DNA from 2 places in the Burkholderia sp. JKS000303 genome. Region 2 is predicted to be linked to the other one. Evidence: riboswitches for the same ligand, from Rfam matches in the RefSeq annotation. Region 2 holds a riboswitch; the other holds the start of a gene.
The links. Region 2 has a riboswitch for cobalamin ahead of BX604_RS12650 (CbtB domain-containing protein). Riboswitches for the same ligand answer to the same signal wherever they lie in the genome.

Region 1: linked by a shared signal. The riboswitch ahead of cobA (uroporphyrinogen-III C-methyltransferase) and the one ahead of BX604_RS12650 (CbtB domain-containing protein) in region 2 are both predicted to bind cobalamin.

Annotation. Positions count from the first base shown of each region.
Region 1 covers NZ_PDBZ01000005.1:219-5,698, forward strand. Annotated here, with positions in the region: partial or broken gene BX604_RS36335 (cobaltochelatase subunit CobN) at 1-421, opposite strand, end outside; gene cobW (cobalamin biosynthesis protein CobW) at 428-1,516, opposite strand; gene BX604_RS39860 (hypothetical protein) at 1,542-1,664, opposite strand; cobalamin riboswitch at 1,856-2,121, opposite strand; cobalamin riboswitch at 2,246-2,482, shown strand; gene cobA (uroporphyrinogen-III C-methyltransferase) at 2,593-3,405, shown strand; gene BX604_RS36350 (cobalamin biosynthesis protein) at 3,402-3,779, shown strand; gene cobO (cob(I)yrinic acid a,c-diamide adenosyltransferase) at 3,814-4,416, shown strand; gene BX604_RS36360 (cobyrinate a,c-diamide synthase) at 4,420-5,480, shown strand, end outside.
Region 2 covers NZ_PDBZ01000001.1:2,607,877-2,613,651, reverse strand. Annotated here, with positions in the region: gene metE (5-methyltetrahydropteroyltriglutamate--homocysteine S-methyltransferase) at 1-279, opposite strand, end outside; partial or broken gene BX604_RS12660 (LysR substrate-binding domain-containing protein) at 452-907, shown strand; gene BX604_RS12655 (CbtA family protein) at 933-1,655, opposite strand; gene BX604_RS12650 (CbtB domain-containing protein) at 1,669-1,878, opposite strand; cobalamin riboswitch at 1,913-2,050, opposite strand; gene BX604_RS12645 (histidine phosphatase family protein) at 2,107-2,694, shown strand; gene BX604_RS12640 (inorganic phosphate transporter) at 2,810-4,402, shown strand; gene BX604_RS12635 (2OG-Fe(II) oxygenase) at 4,805-5,548, shown strand.

The sequences.
Region 1 (5,480 bases), on a different contig from region 2:
GCCACCACAGCCGGCACAGGTCCGGCGTGACCGTGCTCTTCGCGACGAGGTTCGGGTCTTCCTGCAGGTCGCCCGAGAACATCGCGAGCCGTTGCCGTTGCTTCGACGCGAGCGACACGGCCTGCTCGATCCCGTACGGCCAGTACGCTTCGCCGCCGAGATGGTCGATCACGACCGTCTTCGCGTGACGCAGCACGTCGTCGACATAGAAATCGACCGACGCCGGCTGCCGCAGGAACGTGACGTTCGCGAGCCGTACGCTCGGAAAACCCGCCGGCATCGTCGGCACGACGCTCGCCAGCAGCGACAGCGTCGTGTCGGCCGAGCTCAGGATCACGATGTCGGCCGGCTGCTGGTCGATCCGGACGACGCCCTGCGTATCGTCGACGAAGCCGCCCGGCGTGGTGCGCAGCAAATGCATCGTGCGTTACGCCTGTTGCGTGTGGGCCGCGCACGCGGCGTCGAACGCGCGTTGCAGCGCGGCGGCGTCGAGATCCTCGCCGATCAGCACGAAGCGGCTCGCGCGCGTTTCGCCGTCCTGCCAGCGACGATCGAAATAGCTGTCGAAACGCCGGCCGACACCCTGGATCACGAGCCGCATCGGCGCATCGGGCAGCGCTGCGAAGCCTTTCGCGCGGTAGATCGTGTGCGTCTCGACGACGCGCTGCAGCGCGGCGATCGTCGCTTCGCGCGAACCCGCATCGCCCGACACGACGACCGAGTCGAAATCGTCGTGATGGTGGTCGTGATCGCCGTCGTCGGCCGAGCCGTGATGGTCGTGACGCAGATGGATCGTGTCCTCCGACGCCGACTCGAGCCCGAGCAGCATCGCGAGATCCAGTTCGCCGCGCGTCGCGCGCACGATCTTCACCTGCGGCGGGATGTCTTCGCGGATCGCGGCTTCGACTTCGGCGAACTGCGCGTCGCCGACGAGATCGGCCTTGTTCACGATCACGAGATCGGCCGACGACAGCTGGTCGGCGAACAGTTCGTGCAGCGGCGATTCGTGGTCGAGGTTCGGATCGGCGCGGCGCTGGGCGTCGACGGCCTGCGGATTCTCCGCGAACTGGCCGCTCGCGGCGGCCGGCCCGTCGACGACGGTCACGACCGCGTCGACCGTGAAGCTGTTGCGGATCGTCGGCCAGTTGAACGCCTGCACGAGCGGCTTCGGCAGCGCGAGGCCCGACGTTTCGATCAGCACGTGGTCGATATCGGCGCGGCGCTCGACGAGCGCCTCCATCACCGGATAGAACTCTTCCTGCACGGTGCAGCACAGGCAGCCGTTCGCGAGTTCGTACAGCTGGCCCGACGCTTCGCCCTGCGCGCCGTCCGCGTCCTCGCAGCCGATGCCGCAGCCCTTGAGGATTTCGCCGTCGATGCCGAGCTCGCCGAACTCGTTGACGATCACCGCGATGCGGCGGCCTTCGGCGTGCTGCAGGATGTGGCGCATCAGCGTGGTCTTGCCGCTGCCGAGAAAGCCCGTGACGATCGTGACGGGAAGCTTGCGTAGGGACATGGTAGATCCTGTGTCGAGAATGGAATCAGGCCGGGATCGTCGCGCCGGATGCGGCGCGGCATGTCATCTGGCGGATCGCGGGGATGTCGCGGCGCAGTCCGGACGGACGGCCGCTGAACGTGAACGGACGGAACGACGAATCGGACATGACGCTTCCTTGCGAACGGTCGACATGGTGAATGCCAACACGGCCGTCGCGGGCCCGGCTCCCGCGCCGCCTGCGGTTCGTCGCGTCGGCCCGGGCGCGCGGGCGCGGCGGGCCGATCGGCGAAGAAAGCGGGAAACGCTCGGGCGTCGGGCATGCTGCGGCCGTGGACGATGCGCCGCCTCCCCGCGACGCTGAACCCCAACGTTTCGGCCGGTATCCGGGCTGACGAACACGCCGCTTCGCCTTCCCGGATGCACGCGGCATCCAGTGGCGGTCGTCCGCATGCGGCAGGCATGCGGCGAAGCGGCGCTGCGTGGCGCTTGCGCGCGACGCGTTCGCTTACCGTTGCGGGGGCAGCACAGGTTGGCTCGACTGCGGCGCAGTCACGCTTCCTGTTTCCCGTTTAACTGCGCGCGCCGGAGGAGCGCGCGCGAGCACCAAAACGCGTGCGAGTGTAGGCGGCGGTGCGGGGAGCGTCAAGGCGAAACGGGCCGCCGCCGGGCGTTCGGCATGGCTGCGGCGGCGCCCGCAACGCCGCATCCGGCGCCCGCGCGGCGGGTTCGCGCGGATCGGTCGCTGTGCTATCGTAGCGCCGCGTTCGGTGCTCGCACGCGCATTTCCGCGCATGCAGTTAAACGGGAAACAGGGGGCGGATGTCCGCCCGGCCTGTGCTGTCCCCGCAACGGTACGCCGCCCGCGCGCCGCGCTTGCCGCGCACGCGCCCAGGCCGCCCGCGATGCCACTGCCCTTCAGCGGGCGGGAAGGCTGCGGCCTGGCAAGCGGCCAGCCCGGATACCGGCCGACGCAAGGGGCGAGCCCGATGCTCGCCGAACGCCCGATCCGCGGGGGACGGATGGGGTGCGCATTCCGCCCGCGCTCGCGCGGGCTACGCTCGATCAATCATGTCTTGCCTGTCCGTCGGCCGCCGATGTGCCGCCCGCTTTCCCCTTTCCACTGCTTCGACACGGTGCGCGCCGTGCCGCCCGCGATGAGCCGCGCATGGCTCGTCGGCGCCGGCCCCGGCGACGCCGATCTGCTGACCTTGAAGGCCGTGCGCGCGATCGCCGCGGCCGACGTGCTGCTCGTCGACGATCTCGTGAACCCCGACGTGCTGTGCCATGCGCGCGCGGATGCGCGCATCGAGCAGGTCGGCAAGCGCGGCGGCCATGCGTCGACGCCGCAGGACGCGATCGTCGCCGCGATGCTCGCGCACCTGCGCGCGGGCCGCAGCGTCGCGCGGCTCAAGGGCGGCGATCCGTTCGTGTTCGGCCGCGGCGGCGAGGAATTGCTCGCGCTCGGCGCGGCCGGGTTCCCGGTCGAAGTCGTCAACGGCATCACGGCCGGCATCGCCGCACCGACTGCGCTCGGCATTCCGGTCACGCATCGCGGCGACGCTCAGGGCGTGATCTTCGTCACCGGCCACGGCGCGGGCGCCGACGAACCCGACTGGCGCGCGCTGGCCGCCACGCGGATGACGATCGTGATCTACATGGGCATTCGCCGGCTCGACGCGATCGCGGCCGCGCTGCGCGACGGTGGCCTGGCCGGCGACACGCCGTGCGCGGCGATCGAGAACGCAACGCGTGACGGACAGCGGCATGTGCTCGCGACGCTCGATACGGTGGTCGAACGCGTCGGCGCGGCCGGTATCGGCTCGCCGGCGATCGTCGTGATCGGCCGGGTCGCCGCGCTTGCCGACGATCCGGCGGTGCGCGCGGCGCTCGGCGGCAGCGGCGCATGATGCGCGTCGCGCTCGGCGTCGGTTTCCGCGCGGGCGTGACGGCCGCACAACTCGATGCCGCGATCCGCGCGGCGCTCGCGCGTTACCCGGCCGCCGAGCCGGCCGTCGTCGCGACGCTCGCCGACAAGGCGCACGCGCGTGCGCTGCGCACGCTGTGCGCGCGGCGCGGCTGGCCGCTCGTCGCCTTCGACGCGGCGCAGCTCGCGCATTGTCCCGAACCGGCGCCGAGTGCGCCGTCGGCGGCCGCGCTTGCGCGTTTCGGCGTCGCCGGCGTGGCCGAACCCTGTGCGCAGCTCGCGGCGCCGCATGGCCGGCTGCTCGGCCCCAAATCCATCCTGGGCGGCGTGACGGTTGCACTCGCCGGCCCGCTCTGAACCCTTTGTTTCGCTTTCGACAGGACGACTCCCGATGAAGACCGATGCCGAATCCCATCAACGGATGACCGAACGCCGCCGCGCCGGCCATGAAAAGAAGCAGGCCGCCGCCACGCACGAGAAGGGCCTGCTGATCGTCAACACCGGCAACGGCAAGGGCAAGAGCACGGCCGCGTTCGGCATGGCCGTGCGCGTGCTCGGCCACGGCATGCGACTCGGCGTCGTGCAGTTCATCAAGGGCGCGCTGCACACGTCCGAGCGCGATTTCCTCGGCGCGGTCGCGGAGTGCGACTTCGTGACGATGGGTGACGGCTATACGTGGAACACGCAGAACCGCGACGCCGACATCGCGACCGCCCGCAAGGGCTGGGACGAGGCGCGCCGGATGATCGAAAGCGGCGAATACCGGATGGTGATCCTCGACGAGCTGAACACCGTGCTGAAGTACGAATACCTGCCGCTCGACGAAGTGCTCGCGACGCTCACGGCCCGGCCGGATGCGGTGCACGTCGTCGTCACCGGACGGCACGCGCCCGATGCGCTGATCGACGCGGCCGACCTCGTCACCGAAATGCGGCTCGTCAAGCATCCGTACAAGGAGCAAGGCGTGAAGGCGCAGCGCGGCGTGGAGTTCTGAGCGATGCCGGCCTGCCCCGCGCTGTTCGTCAGCGCACCCGCGTCCGGACAGGGCAAGACATCGGTGACGGCCGGCCTCGCGCGGCTGCACCGGCGGCTCGGCCGGCGCGTGCGCGTGTTCAAGACCGGGCCCGATTTTCTCGATCCGATGCTGCTCGAACGCGCGAGCGGCGTGCCCGTGCATGCGCTGGATCTCGGGATGGTCGGTGAAGCCGGCTGCCGCGCGCTGCTCGCCGAGGCCGCGCGCGACGCCGACCTGATCCTGATCGAAGGCGTGATGGGGCTGTTCGACGGCACGCCGAGCAGTGCCGATCTTGCGACGACGTTCGGCGTGCCGGTCGTCGCGGTGATTTCCGCGAAGGCGATGGCGCAAACCTTCGCGGCAATCGCGTTCGGGCTCGCGCGGTTCCGGCCCGAGGTGCCGTTTCACGGCGTGCTGGCGAACCGCGTCGGGTCGCCGCGCCACGCGGAACTGCTGCGGCAGGCGCTGCCCGACGACTTGCGCTGGCTCGGGCACGTGCCGGCCGATGCAGGCATCGCGCTGCCGGAACGGCATCTCGGGCTGCACCAGCCGGCCGACATCGACGATCTCGACGCACGGCTCGATCGCACGGCCGACGTGCTCGCGCACACCGCGCTTGCCGAGTTGCCGCCTGCCGTCACGTTCGCGGAACCGGACGTTGCCGCCCCACTGCCGCGCGCGCTCGCCGGCAAGCGAATCGCGATCGCCCGCGATGCGGCGTTCTCGTTCATCTATCCGGCCAATCTCGCGCTGCTCGATACGCTCGGCGCGCAGTTGCGGTTCTTTTCGCCGCTTGCCGACGAACCCGTGCCCGACGATTGCGATGCGCTGTTCCTGCCGGGCGGCTATCCGGAGCTGCATGCGGCGACGCTGGCGGCGAATGCCGTGACCGCGCGGACGATTCGCATGCACGCGGCGGCCGGTCGGCCGATCGTCGCGGAATGCGGCGGGATGGTGTATCTGTGCGAATCGCTGACCGACGTGGAGGGCGTCACGACGCCGATGCTCGGACTGCTGTCAGGCCAGGCGACGATGCAGCGCCG
Region 2 (5,775 bases):
GAAATAGTTGTCGAGCGCGTCGCCGTGGAAGCCCTGCACACGCTTGGGCAGATTGCCGAGCGTGAAGCTCATGTCGAGCACCTGGTCGTAGAACGCGAAGTCGCCGATCGGCACCAGATCCAGATCGCGCTGGTCGTTCCAGTGACGCTGACGCAGTTCGGCACCGAGCGCCTTCAGTTCGTCGCGCGACGATTCGCCCTTCCAGTAGCGCTCGAGACCGAACTTGAGTTCGCGCTTCGCGCCGATGCGCGGAAAACCGAGGTTGTGTGTCGTAACCATGAGGCTGCCGTCCCGAGAAGAATTGAAGATCTGGCAGCCATGATAGGGACTTCAAATCATGAGATAAAATGGAATTATTTCATTCATCCATTAAATTTATTCATGCATCTGTTGGGTGAGCGCGCTCCATGCTGGAACGAGGTCATCTCACCGTGATCCGCGAGGTCGAGCGCCCGATCCGTGGAACAAGCCGAAGCTGTGCTTCGATCCCGGGTTCGATTACGAGCAGGTGCTGGTGGTTACGGACACACACCGGTTCGCGAATGCCGACTCCGTGACACTCGAACCGCTCGGCAACGAGATGCTGATCACGGACCCGGTCGAAACGGACCGGCTCGATATCTCCAACCCGTTCCTGACGCCGGCCGGCATCGTGCCGCGGCGCCACCAGTCGATCGAGACGACCCGCATCATGCTGCAGAGGGTGGCGAGCGGGCGCGGCGCAGCCGCGCTGCCGAGGTGGCTTGCCGACGGATAGGCAGACCGGATGCCGGTCAAGCCGGGCAAGAAGGGAATCGCGAAGCAGATCTTCCTCGGCATCCGCGATGCGGACGCGTCGATCGACTATCTGGCCGCGTTCGTCGCGCTCGCGCGCGAATCGACGTGGAGCGCGCCGCGCATGCTGCGCCAGGCGCGCCCTGTTGCAATGCGCGTCAGGCGGCGCGCATGCCGATGCGTTCGCCGCGTTCGACCCATGCTCCGAACAGCAGGCCGATCGTCGTCCACATGATCACCTGCATGCCGATCGCCGCGGTGCGGAACTTCCACAGCACGACGGCCGGGAACGCTGCCGGCACTTCGTTGATCGCCGGCAACCCGAGCTGCACGGCCGCGATGATCACGATGAACAGGAGCCCGGCGACGATCGACGCGTTCCACTGGCCGAGCTTCGCCAGCAGATGACGACGCACGTTGATCGAGAACACCATCGTCGCGATCGAGATCGCGATCATCAGGAAGAACAGCCCCGTGCGATAGCCAATCGTGTCGGGGTCGCCAACCGATGGCGGATTGGCCGGGTACTTGATGTTGGGCACGATCACGAGCGCGATGAACGCAGCCAGCGCGAGCCATGCCGCGAGCGGCCGCGCCGGGAGGCGGCTGCCTCGTCCGTACGCAAACGCGAAGACCAGCGAGAACAGCCCGCCGAATGCCGCGCCGTAGGTCACGACACCCGTCAGCAGGCCGAGGCCGGCCTGCGTGTGGCGGCTGACCAGTTCGGGCTCCGGTGCGTCGCCCTTGGCGGCATCGAGCTTTTCTTCGAAGGAGATTGCCTGATCGACTTGCGGTTCGCCGACGATTTTCGCGAAACCGAACGTGAGGAGACCTGCGGCGATGCCTGCGAGCATCCCGCGCATGAGCAGCTTTCCGACCATCGTCTACTCCGCGTCAGTGGCAGGGAAAGCCAAGCAGATGGCGACCGTCGTGCACGAACTCATGCACGTACATGCCCGGCACGATCGACGTTGCGCCCTCTTCCGCGCCGACGAAATAAATCGCGAGCAGCAGGATCAGACCGACGAAGATGGCCCACGGCAACAGTTCGCGGACGGGGATGGGCGCCGGCACGACCGCCGGCTTCAGTACTGCGTCGCTCATGGATGCACCTCAGGGGAATCGCGCCCCGGCAAATGTTGGATGGAGTACGAACGCAGGTCTGGCTTCCGGGATCGAATCTCCCCGGTTACAGTGGCGCGACCGCGCCGGAATTGCACCGGCTTCCACGTTTCGTATCGGGCGAATTGTACGCGCGAACGCTCGCGTATTGAAGGCCCGGGCCGGATCGGCACGGCTGCGCACTCCCGCCTCGAATCATCGACCACCGACATGACCCAGCCTGTCTCGCTGCGCCTGATCACGCATGCATCGACCCGTGCGATGCGCACCGGCACGTTTCCCGACGACGATCCGCTCGACGCGCACGGGCTGGCCGACGCCGCGTCGGTGCGCGAGCGGTTCGCCGACGGCCCTCACGCGATCGTGCTGAGCAGTCCCGCGCGTTGCGCGCGACAGACCGCCGATGCACTCGGGCTACGCGCGCGGCTCGACGACGCGCTTCGCGATGTCGACTACGGCCGCTGGCGCGGCAAGCGACTGCACGAGCTCGCGCGCGACCTGCCGGACGAACTCGATGCATGGATCGGCGATCCGCGCGCGTCGCCGCACGGCGGCGAATCGTTCGACGACGTCGCAGGCCGCGTCGGCGCATGGCTCGACGGCCTGCCGCCCGATCGCGACGTCGTTGCGATCACGCATGCAGCGATCGTTCGCGCAGCCGTCGCGCATGCGCTTCGTATAGACCTGCGGGCCGCGATGCGCATCGACGTCGCGCCGCTGTCGTGCAAGGTATTCGTCAGGTTGACGGACGGATGGATGTTGAGCACCGACGACGATGGGTGCAATGCCGGCGTGTAGACCTCGCACGCATTTCTTACACGTCCGTAAGGCGACGATTCGTCCTCCCGACTGTCATCAAACTGACGGGTAGCCGAAGCTAGGATCGGACGCGGTTCCCTTACGAGATGCCGTCATGAATCAACCTGCTTCGTCCGCCGCCAATACGCCCGGCGCCACCGAACGCACCCGGCAGGCCGGCTATGCCGTCTTCCTGCTGGTGCTCGCAATCGGCGCCGTCTATATCGCCACCCACCTGATTGCCGATCTGTCGCCCGTCCGCGAAGGATCGTTGTTCCCGTATCTGATGCTCGGCGCCGCGCTGCTGATCGCGCTCGGCTTCGAGTTCGTCAACGGCTTCCACGACACCGCGAATGCGGTCGCGACCGTGATCTACACCCACTCGCTGACGCCAAACGTCGCGGTGATCTGGTCCGGCATGTGGAACTTCCTCGGCGTGATGGCTTCGAGCGGCGCCGTCGCGTTCGGCATCCTGCAGTTGCTGCCGGTCGAGCTGATTCTTCAGGTCGGCAGCGGCTCGGGCTTCGCGATGGTGTTCGCACTGCTGATCGCCGCGATCGTGTGGAACCTCGCGACCTGGTACTTCGGGTTGCCGTCGTCGAGCTCGCATACGCTGATCGGCTCGATCATCGGCGTCGGGCTGATGAACCAGCTGATGCACGGCCCGTCCGGCACGAGCGGCGTCGACTGGGGCCAGGCGCTCGGCGTCGGCAAGTCGCTGCTGTTCTCGCCGATCGTCGGCTTCCTGTGCGCGTCGCTGCTGCTGCTCGTGCTGAAGGCCGTCGTCCGGGTTCCGGAGCTGTACAAGGAGCCGCCGAAAGACCAGCCGCCGCCGTTCTGGATTCGCTGCCTGCTGATCCTCACCTGCACCGGCGTGTCGTTCGCGCACGGGTCGAACGACGGGCAGAAAGGGATGGGCCTCATCATGCTGATCCTGATCGGCACGGTGCCGACCGCATACGCGCTGAACAAGGCCGTCACGCCGGCCGAATCGCAGACGTTCGTCGCCGTCGCGAACCAGGCCGCCGCGACGTTCGCCAAATACTCGAACGGCGTCGCACCGTCCGCGAATCCGCGCGCCGACGTCGAACACTTCGTGCAGCGCCGCGAGATGACGCCGGCCGTGCTGCCGGGCGTGCAGCAACTGTCCACGTCGCTGGCGACCGCGGTCGGTTCGTCGGGCTCGATGGCGGCCGTGCCGCAGGGCGACGTCGACAACGTGCGCAACACGATGTATCTGGTGTCCGAAGCGATTCGCCTGATCGAGAAGTCGGGGCAGCCGGCATTTTCCGCCGACGACAAGCTCGCGATCGACAACTACCGCAAGCAGCTCGACCACGCGACCAAGTTCATCCCGACGTGGGTAAAGGTTGCCGTCGCGATCGCGCTGGGTCTCGGCACGATGGTCGGCTGGAAGCGGATCGTCGTGACCGTCGGCGAGAAAATCGGCAAGCAGCATCTGACGTACGGACAGGGCGCATCGGCCGAGCTGGTCGCCATGCTGACGATCGGCGCGGCCGATGCGTACGGATTGCCCGTCTCGACGACGCACGTGCTGTCGTCGGGCGTCGCGGGCACGATGGCGGCGAACGGGTCCGGGCTGCAGTGGAACACGGTGCGCAGCCTCGTGCTCGCATGGGTGCTGACGTTACCGGCATCGATCGTGCTGGCGGGCGGACTTTACTGGTTGTTCCGCTCGGTCGCGTGAGTGGAGAAACGGCGGGCGGCCGGAGGATCGGTCGCTCGCCGTGAAGATTCGAAGCCGGTGCTTCGGTGCTTCGCGTCGCAGTCTTTCCGTTTCGCTCGCGCCGAGCGAAGTCCATCCGGCTCATCGCCGCGTCAACGTCACCGAGATTCCGAGCCGCCGGCCCCGGCTGCTCACGCCACACCCCTCCCTTCTTTCCGGATTGGAGCGCAAGATCCGGAACGCGTCGTCGCACGGACGACATTAGACTGAGTTCATCAACTGACACCGTGGACGCTGGCATGCGCCGCGCTTGCTGACATCGCGTCGCCATCGGAAACGCCAGCCGGCCCGATAGACGTCTGGCAGTTCGATGCCGACAGCATGCTTGCACGACACCACATCGCTGACGAACGAGGTACATCCGTGAACATCGCCGATCTGCAACCCGCCTTCGAATCCGTCGACCTGGCGCAGCGCGTGAGCGCGCTCGACTGGACCACCGTCGATACCGAACTCGATCGCCATGGATGCGCCCGCGTACCGGGGCTGCTCTCGGCGGAGGAATGCACGGCGCTGGCAGCGCTCTACCCGCGCGACGAGCTGTACCGTTCACGCGTCGTCATGGCGCGGCACGGCTTTGGCCGCGGCGAGTACCAATATTTCGCGTATCCGCTGCCTGCAATCGTCGATGCGCTGCGGACAACGATCTATCCGCACCTCGCCCCGATTGCGAACCGGTGGAACCGGGCGCTCGGAAGCGACGTCCGCTATCCGGCCGAGCATCCGGCATTTCTCGAGCGCTGCCATGCGGCAGGCCAGACGCGGCCGACGCCGCTGATCCTGCAATACGGCCCGGACGACTACAACTGCCTCCATCAGGACCTGTACGGCGAGCATGTCTTTCCGCTGCAGGTCGCGATCCTGTTGTCGGCGCCGGGCCGGGATTTCACGGGTGGGGAGTTCGTGCTGACGGAACAGCGGCCGCGCATGCAGTCGCGCGCGGAAGTGGTACCGCTGATGCAGGGCGACGCGGTGATCTTCGCTGTGCATGGCCGGCCGGTGCAAGGGACGCGCGGCGTCTATCGCGTCAATCTGCGTCATGGTGTGAGCCACATCCGGACCGGACACCGCCATACGGTCGGCATCATCTTTCATGATGCGCAGTAGCGACAACCGGCATGAAGACATGCGCTGTCGCGCGCCACATCGTCCCGATACGCGTACCGCGCGCACGTCGCAGCACCTGGGCACCGTCATGCGAACAGCAACATGGCCCGAGATGCACCTGAAGTATCCAATGTGATGTTGCATCGTCGCACGTAGCGGCACGCACTCGCTCGTGGAACCGGCACGTCGCGACGGCTCGGCCCTGCCATCCTGCCGGTATCGCGTCC